DNA from 2 places in the Paenibacillus sp. N22P23 genome. Region 2 is predicted to be linked to the other one. Evidence: riboswitches for the same ligand, from Rfam matches in the RefSeq annotation. Region 2 holds a riboswitch; the other holds the start of a gene.
What was found. A riboswitch is a leader RNA that binds a small molecule or an ion and turns the genes downstream of it on or off. The one in region 2 is predicted to bind S-adenosylmethionine.
Positions count from the first base shown of each region.

Region 1: linked by a shared signal. The riboswitch ahead of metA (homoserine O-acetyltransferase MetA) and the one ahead of AC506A_RS00080 (hypothetical protein) in region 2 are both predicted to bind S-adenosylmethionine.

Region 1 covers NZ_JBXENT010000002.1:184,518-188,948, reverse strand. The annotation lists gene AC506A_RS11625 (metal-dependent hydrolase) at 34-681, shown strand; gene corA (magnesium/cobalt transporter CorA) at 740-1,675, opposite strand; SAM riboswitch class I at 2,154-2,260, shown strand; gene metA (homoserine O-acetyltransferase MetA) at 2,363-3,280, shown strand; gene AC506A_RS11610 (PLP-dependent transferase) at 3,320-4,431, shown strand, end outside.
Region 2 covers NZ_JBXENT010000001.1:14,728-19,158, forward strand. The annotation lists gene AC506A_RS00065 (Gfo/Idh/MocA family protein) at 1-26, shown strand, start outside; gene AC506A_RS00070 (hypothetical protein) at 98-862, opposite strand; gene sigK (RNA polymerase sporulation sigma factor SigK) at 1,135-1,836, shown strand; gene AC506A_RS00080 (hypothetical protein) at 2,256-2,801, opposite strand; SAM riboswitch class I at 2,894-3,022, opposite strand; gene AC506A_RS00085 (aldo/keto reductase) at 3,162-4,139, shown strand; gene AC506A_RS00090 (helix-turn-helix transcriptional regulator) at 4,193-4,431, opposite strand, start outside.

The DNA.
Region 1 (4,431 bases), on a different contig from region 2:
TCTACAGTGTCAGTCAGAAAGAGGAGGTATGGCATGAAAGGTACGACACATTTAGCAATTGGCGTCGCAATCGGGGTGGTAGCTGCTGCAACACATCCCATTACGATGACAAATGCTGCGGCATTCATCATCGTTGCGGCATTTTCCGCTTTAAGCGCGGATTTGGATGGTACGAATCTTCTGAGCAGCAAGCTTAGCAAGCCGGCCAGGGTAATCCGTGCACTCATGCTGTGGGGCGGAGTCGCAGCAGGAGCAGCAGCTGCATACTTGTATTGGTTTGAAGCTATGTTTTATCCATATCTCACGATTGCCGCAGCGGTAGTGTTCCTTCTGGGTCTCATCTCTCGCAATGGTATGATCCGAGATGCGCTTGTGAGTAGTATCGGCTTAGGACTTGTGTATGCAGGATATACGATCGGTCATCATTGGTTGATCGGTCTTGGCGTGTACGTTGCATGGGTGCCTTGGCTGAACCACAGGGGGTTAACGCATACCATTTGGGCGGTAGTTGCATGGGGGGCGATCGGATGGGGGCTGGAGCAGCAGCTTGAGATCGAAGGAATCGCCTATACCGCAATAAGCGGCTATCTGTCTCATCTTGTTGCGGATACGTTAACGCCAAGCGGTGTCAAATGGCTGTATCCGCTGACCAAGAAGACCTTTAAGCTTCCGTTCGGCTAACATAATAAAAGCTCTCCTGAGGCCGCGAGCGTCCCGGGAGAGCTTTTATTTTAGCTAATTATAGCCATTCTTTCTTGCGGAAAATGAAAAACATACCGAACCCGAGCAAGAGCATAAACGTGAGCAGCAAGTATGAGCCGCCATGCAGATGGAGACCGGGAATAAAGTCGAAATTCATTCCGTAAATACCGGTAATGAAGGTAAGTGGCATGAAAATCGTGGTTAGCGCGGTAAAGACGCGCATGATTTCATTCGCGCGGTTCGCAAGCGAAGACTGGTAAGCCTCTCGTAAGTTGCCCATCAGATCGCGGTAGGTCTCGAAGGTCTCGGCGATTTTGACGGCATTCTCATAGATATCGCTGAAGTACTTCTGCAATTGATCGTCGATCAGCTTCAGGTCTTTCTTATTAAGCGTCGCAATAAGCTCTTTCTGTGGTCCAAGTACTTTCTTGAGCCAGAGAATCTCGCTTCGAAGTCCAATGATTTCATTCAGATGCGACTTCTTGGTGTGGACCAAAATATCTTCTTCCAAGCTTTCGATCCGCGCTTCAATCCGATCGCCGACGAGGAAGTAATTATCAACGACGATATCGACCAAATGATAGAGGAAACGGTCGGGTCGGCTGACTTGCTCTTCAAGCAGGACCGGTTTCAACGTGCGAAGCTCGTTAATTTTCTGTTTCGTAACGGTAATAATATAATGGCGGCCGAGAAAAATGTTCAAGGCACGTAGAAAAATTTCTTCATCATCAAATCGGATGCTGTTAATTACAATAAAATAATGGCCTTCATGAATTTCAATCTTAGGCCGCTGCTCTTCTTCACTTAAACAGTCTTCGACTGCCAGCTCGTGCAGCGCGAATATCGGCTGGAGCACAGCGAGATCATCTACATCGGCATCAATCCAGTAGAAGCCCTCGGCAGGCGGCACGACGGCTGCATGAATATCATCAACCGGTGCAAAAACACCTTGGTTCACGTGACGGATTTTCATCCGCGTTCCTCCTCTCGTTGTTGCAGTAATTCCCGGATGCCGGTTAAGAGGAGGAGAACAGAATCGAAAACATCAAGCAAGCCATATCGCGCGCTGTGCCATGCTGCTTGCCCTAGTCCATTTATCTAGAAGCGGCGCGTTTGCGAATAGGGTTGGATGACGTGAGCCTTCCTGTTATCTTCCGTGTTAACCGGTTATCAGTGCGGTTGCCCGCAGGCCTCGGGTCGCCTTCCATAGTCGTAAACACCCCTTTAGTGGTCAATTATTCACTACTTAAAGCGTAATTCTTGTCTAGTATACTCCGACAATGTCTTTCCATTCAAGAAGAAAGTAGCGTCTATGGTTCTGTATCAGCATATGCAGGGAAAAGCCCATGGTTACGCGTTTTTTGCCGATGGTGCAGGGGGTCTTCTTGACGGGAATAACGGAATGATTTAAAGTAGGAACTAAGGTATTTCCTTAATTAAATAAGCAAGCTTTCTTATCAAGAGCAGGCGGAGGGACTAGCCCGATGAAGCCCGGCAACCGGCGTGTAAACGTACGGTGCTAATTCTTGCGGAAACGTATGTTTCTGAGAGATGAGAGGCGCATGAACGATACATTTGTGCCCCTCTCTTTGAGAGGGGCTATTTTCATTGCGCTCCTCAGTGACATCAGTGACAATTCAAGCAGACTGGAGAGATTGACATGCCGATTAAAGTACCAGACCAATTGCCTGCCAAAGATGTTCTGACTGATGAGAATATCTTTCTCATGGATGAGAGCGTAGCCTATCATCAGGATATTCGGCCGCTGCGGATAGCCATTCTCAATCTAATGCCAACTAAAGAAACGACCGAAACGCAGCTGCTGCGCTTGATCGGGAACACGCCGCTGCAGGTGGAAGTTGTGCTGCTTCATCCACGTACCCATACGTCGAAGAATACATCGTCCGAGCATTTGGAGTCGTTTTATAAAACGTTCGAGGATATTAAGCACGAATATTATGACGGCTTAGTTATCACCGGCGCACCTGTAGAGACGCTTCCATTCGAAGAGGTCAACTATTGGGAAGAGCTGAAGGATATTATGGATTGGTCGGCTCGTCGTGTAACGTCAACCTTCCATATCTGTTGGGGCGCACAAGCCGGACTGTATCACCATTACGGCATTCCCAAGTACGAGCTGGAGGAAAAGGTGTTCGGCGTATTCCCGCATACAGTTGAGAAGCGCAATGTTCCGCTTGTACGCGGTTTTGACGAGTTATTCCTTGTTCCGCAGTCGCGCCATACGGAAGTGCGCCGCGATGATATCGCCGATATATCGGATCTCGATATTCTGTCTGAATCGCCGGAGGCTGGTGTTTATCTGGTCGCTTCCAAGGACGGCAGACAAGTATTCGTAACCGGGCATTCGGAGTATGATCCGCTGTCGCTCAAGGCCGAATACGATCGCGATGTAGCCAAAGGAATGGATATTGCTTTACCGAAGAATTACTATCCAAACAACGATCCATCGAAGATTCCGCTGTCGAGCTGGAGAGCACATGCCAATCTGTTGTTCTCAAACTGGCTGAATTACTATGTTTATCAGCAAACCCCTTATGATTTGGGTGCAGGCATTTAAATAAGAAATTCATTAATCGACGAGAGGGAGTCCCTTCAGATGAAAATAGAAAGCCGTTTAGCACAAATTGGATCCATTAAAGAGCCTGTTACCGGAGCTGTGAGCTTCCCTGTGTACCAAGCAACAGCTTTCCGCCACCCGAAGCTTGGCGAAAGCACCGGCTTTGACTATGCCCGCACCAAGAGTCCAACTCGCAGCGTGCTGGAAGAAGCAGCTGCAGAGCTGGAGTCCGGTGACGCTGCGTTTGCTTGCAGCAGCGGCATGGCTGCACTGACGACTGTTTTCTCGCTGTTTGGTCAAGGCGATCATTTGCTCGTTTCCTTGGATCTATACGGTGGTACATACCGTTTGCTGGAGCGTATTATGACTCGCTTCGGCGTATCGGCTTCTTACGTAGATACGAATGACATTGATGCGTTGAATCAGCTGGTTACCCCAGCTACGAAGGCGATCTTGATTGAGACACCTACGAATCCTCTGATGATGATTACGGATTTGGAGCGGGTTTGTTCATGGGCGAAGTCCAAAGGCTTGCTGTCCATTGTAGATAATACGCTGCTCACTCCGTTCTTCCAGCGTCCGATTGAACTCGGCGCAGACATCATCGTGCATAGCGCGACGAAGTACCTTGGCGGTCACAATGACGTGCTGGCAGGCTTGATCGTAACGAAGGGCAAGGAATTGTCCACTGAAATGGGCTTCCTCCACAACTCGCTGGGCGCTGTTCTTGGACCACAGGATTCGTGGCTTCTGATGCGCGGCATGAAGACGCTGGCACTGCGGATGGAACGCCATCAAGCGAATGCGACCGCAATCGCGAATTGGTTGCTGACGCATGAAGCAATAGAGGATGTGTACTATCCGGCGCTGCCTCATCACCCGGGACATGAGGTGCAGAACCGCCAGTCCTCCGGCAACACGGGCATCTTCTCTTTCCGCTTGAAGAATGCCGCTTATGTAGAGCCGATCCTTCGTCATATTAAGCTGATTGCTTTCGCAGAAAGTCTCGGCGGCGTGGAATCGTTGATGACATATCCGGCTGTTCAAACGCATGCGGATATTCCGCTCGAAATTCGTCAGCGAATCGGCGTAGATGACCGTCTGCTTCGTTTCTCGGTCGGCATTGAGCATGTGAATGATTTGATCGCGGA
Region 2 (4,431 bases):
TTCAAGAGATCGCGGACAGCGTTTAAGCTGTTTTAGGGGAAGAAGAGCCTTGTCATGTGAGATGACAAGGCTCTTTTTTGTTGTGGATTCGATGGAGTTAGCGATTCTTTTTGATATACGCTGCGATCTCCGCGAGCTGAGATGGATTAGCTTCCTTCATAGCGCGAGAGGCTCCGTACTTAGGGTCATTCTCTATTTCGCGCGCACTTTGGTATACCCAGGAGTTTAGATCGTGGATAATACGATGCGCATAAATAATGGCTTGGAAATCTCGTTTGGTCCTACCAATCGAGATTAATGCAGCCACATCGCTTAAGTCTTTCTTAATCTTCCCGTCTTTGACGACCTCTGCCAGCTGCTCATAAACATAAGGTTGTGCAGATAGTCGATTGCCAAAGGAGGAGTCCAAGAATTGATTGGCCGCTTCAGCTGAATGACCGTATCCTGTCGTTTTGAGTGAACCTTGGTTATATTCACTGATCTCTTCGCTAAGTCTGTTATGCAGACGGTAAATAGCAGATGCGACTTCTTTCTCGTTCGAAATTGCACTAGCCAATGCTTTGGTTCGTATGTCTGGGGGCAACTGAACAATTAATGTCTTAACCCCGTTGTATTCGACACGCTGCGATTCGATATTCGGTTTTATATCGAAATCGAACTTGTATTGTGAGGCGATCGCGTTGTTTAACCGCTGCTGTTTCCTCTGTGGATCCTCAGGAGCTTTTGGAATCGGGTTACCGATAGCGTGAGCCGTAGTTGCTTTTAGATTCAGATTCCAGTAGGTATAGGCTGCATAGAGTGAGCCTGCAATTATAGTGACGGCTGACACAGCGCCGATCGTTTGTACGAGCGTTCTTCTCATGCTGTTACCTCCGACAAATCATATTCAATCTTTAACGTTGACCACTCCCAATTATATAATGTTTTGTCATTATTTTGGTATGAAAATATTGGAAGTTATTTTGACGAGCATAATCTCACAGCACTCCGGAAGCTATGGAATAAAAGCCGTACAGGCACGTATAGGCCGACGCCTACATACACTGTAGAACAGTCTTCACTGTCGGTAATGGGAGAACTACTCATGTCGTTGTCCTCCTGTTAGAGGCGAAATTGTATGGAGGTGGCTTTTCGATGCCCGGATTGTTTGCGGCGATCGCATTGTTTATCAAACAGCTGTCGCTACTTGTTTCTTACGTCAAGAACAACGCTTTTCCTCAGCCGCTACATGAAGAAGATGAGCTTAAGCACCTGCAGCTCATGGCAGAGGGAAATCAAGTCTCGCGCAATCTGCTCATTGAGCATAACCTTCGTTTGGTTGCCCATATCGTCAAGAAATTCGACAACACCGGCGAGGATCTGGAAGACCTCATTTCGATCGGTACGATCGGGCTTATTAAAGCGATTGAAAGCTTCCAGACCGGTAAAGGGACGAAGCTGGCTACCTTTGCGGCTCGTTGTATCGAAAATGAAATTTTGATGCATTTGCGGTCATTGAAGAAGACCCGTAAGGATGTTTCGCTCCACGATCCGATTGGTACGGATAAGGAAGGCAACGAGATTACGTTAATCGATATCCTTGGCACGGAAGCCGATGATGTAGCAGAGAAAGTTCAGCTCAAAATCGAGAAGAGCAAGATCTATAAAAATTTAGATATATTGGATGACCGCGAGAAGGAAGTCGTCGTCGGCCGGTTCGGCCTTATTGCTGGAGGCGAGGAACGGACGCAGCGGGAAATTGCGAAGGAGCTCGGCATCTCGCGGAGCTATGTGTCGCGCATTGAGAAGCGGGCGCTGATGAAGCTGTATCATGAGTTTTATAAGGCGAAGAAGTGAAGCGACGGTTGAACTTGGATGAACTCCAGGTTCAACCGTTTTTAATTTTGCATGGCGCGTGCTCTAACGAACCAAAGAGCGCATATTGAGCGAATTTTGGAGGTTCGGAAGGTAATGCACGCCAGAGACGTGTTTTGTCGGATGCTGTATAACGCATAAGCATGTCTCGAAAATCTAACGAACCATACGGGCGTTATTTGGCCGAAATTCTGGGCTTTGAGATTCTAACGAACCACAGGGGCGTTATTTCAGGGGAAAACGCTCAAAACGACCCATTCGCTGCCCAATAAGGCCTCTATGGTTCGTTAGAATTATTTTGGGGGTGTTTTCGCCCAAATAAGACCTGTACGGTTCGTTAGAGCGTTCGGTATGCCGGTTGGCTGGCACCTGATGTCGGGTGCCGGTTGCGACATGCTCAACTAGAACGAAACATACGCTTGCGTATGGCGAAGCAAATACGAGCGGTCCCAGAGGTATCGTTGATCCTCATTGTGAGTGGCAGCCGGCTCAAGATTCCCATTCAGCTTCAATAGCGCAGACGCTATGAGCTCAGACCTCACGGGTCCCCATGTGGCAATCTTGCTCTGAACGTAGCCTAAGCTCTCGAGCAGCGTCTGCCCCTTCATCCGCTGAAGTGGGGAAGCCCACATAACCAAGTCGCAATTCATGTCTTTGCGTGGGATCGCAAACTCTCCAAATCCAACTGCTCCCGTCGTTGTGGTGATTGCAATTAACCCGCAGAAATACTCGCTGCCGTGACCCGGTTGGCGCTTCTTTTCCGTAAGCTCATAGTCGAATCGAAAACATTCAATACGGGAAATCTTACACTGCTGCATAAATTCCAACGAAACTCCAATAACCGATTTTCTCAAATTGAGCAAACCAATCACCTGAGGCAGAGCATCCCTGTGATTCAATACCGTTTCATCTATCGTCGAATGGTTAGAAATGGTGTTTAGCATCATGTTCCTCCTGTATGCAAGTTTTGTTGGTTAAACAAAAATGACCTTCTCTGGAATCAGAGAAGGTCATAGGAATGTAATGTCATAGATCCTCGCTCTTATCTCCCAGATTCGCTTCGTAAAGCGTTCCGCAAGAATTAGCACCGTGCATTCCTTTGTTGAACAAAGGTTTGTCGGTTGCCGGGTATCATCGGGCTTGTCCCTCCACCTACTCTTGATAAGAAAAAACATATTAAATTTTTTCCATTATGCTACATAAACAGGCTGGATGTCAAGGGGGGAACTGTTTTAGCGGCCTCTTAACTTAAGGTATAATAAATCCATATAATTGTTTTGGAGGAAGAGGAAGGAGCAAAGCACCAGATGAAATATCGTTATCTCGGAAGAAGCGGGCTTGAAGTGTCTGTATTAGGTTTGGGGACCAATGCATTTGGAAAACGAGCCGATCAGGAGACATCCATTCGGATCATCCATCACGCGATGGATAAAGGCATTAATTTTATTGATACGGCTAATATTTATGCAGGCACAGAATCAGAACGGATCATCGGGTTGGCGTTAGAGGGGAAGCGGCATGATGCCGTATTGGCTACGAAGGCGGGACTCGTGAGAGGCGCTGGCCCGAATGCAAAAGGATCTTCTCGTCGGCATCTAATGCAGGAGCTGGAGAGCAGCCTGAAACGTCTTCAAACAGATTATGTCGACCTGTATCAAATCCATACGTTCGATCCGCATACGCCGCTTGAAGAAACGTTAGCTGCGCTCGAAGATATGGTTCGCTCAGGCAAGGTTCGCTATATTGGCGCATCCAACTATGCAGCATGGGAGCTGATGAAGGCGCTCGGGATCAGCGACTCCAAAGGAACGGCGCGATTTGTTTCGACTCAAACCAGCTATTCCCTCGCAGACCGGACACCTGAGCAAGAACTCGTCCCCGTGTGCTTGGATCAAGGTGTAGGCATCATTCCTTATTTCCCACTGGCGGGCGGTATTCTGACCGGAAAATATGGCTTAACGGCTGAAGAAGCGCCGCTAAGCTCCAGAGTCGTTACCGACCCGAGCTTCGTTCGTTTTCTGGATGAGCGAAGAGTTACGCTGGGGCAGCAAGTAAGCAAACTCGCGGCTGACAGCGGCTATAGTGCGAGTGCGATTTCGCTGGCTTGGCTCATGGATCAGCCTGCAATCTCGACCGTTATTGTCGGTGCTACACGAGTCGAGCAGCTGGAAGATAATTTGAACAGTGTAGAACTGAATCTCGGCTCGGAGGTCATGGAAGCGCTGAATGAATGGAGCGAATCGTTCCGTTACGGCAAACCGTTCGCATTCTACCGTTTACCTTAATGAATAGGACAGTCTCGATCATCGCACGGATGGCGCAGAGGCTGTCCTTCTTGCTATATCGTCCGCGATAGCTTCCTAAACTGCATGGCAGACATTCCTTCCCAACGTCTGAAAATACGGCTGAAATAGTGAAAATCCTCATAGCCAACCGCACCTGAAATCCATTCGATCGTCTGATCCGTTTCCCGCAGCAGCCTTTTCGCCTCCTGATGGCGTACCGTTTGCACGAATTTATTCGGTCCGACCCCCATCATAGCTTTGAACTGTCGGCTCATATAATCTTCATGTACGA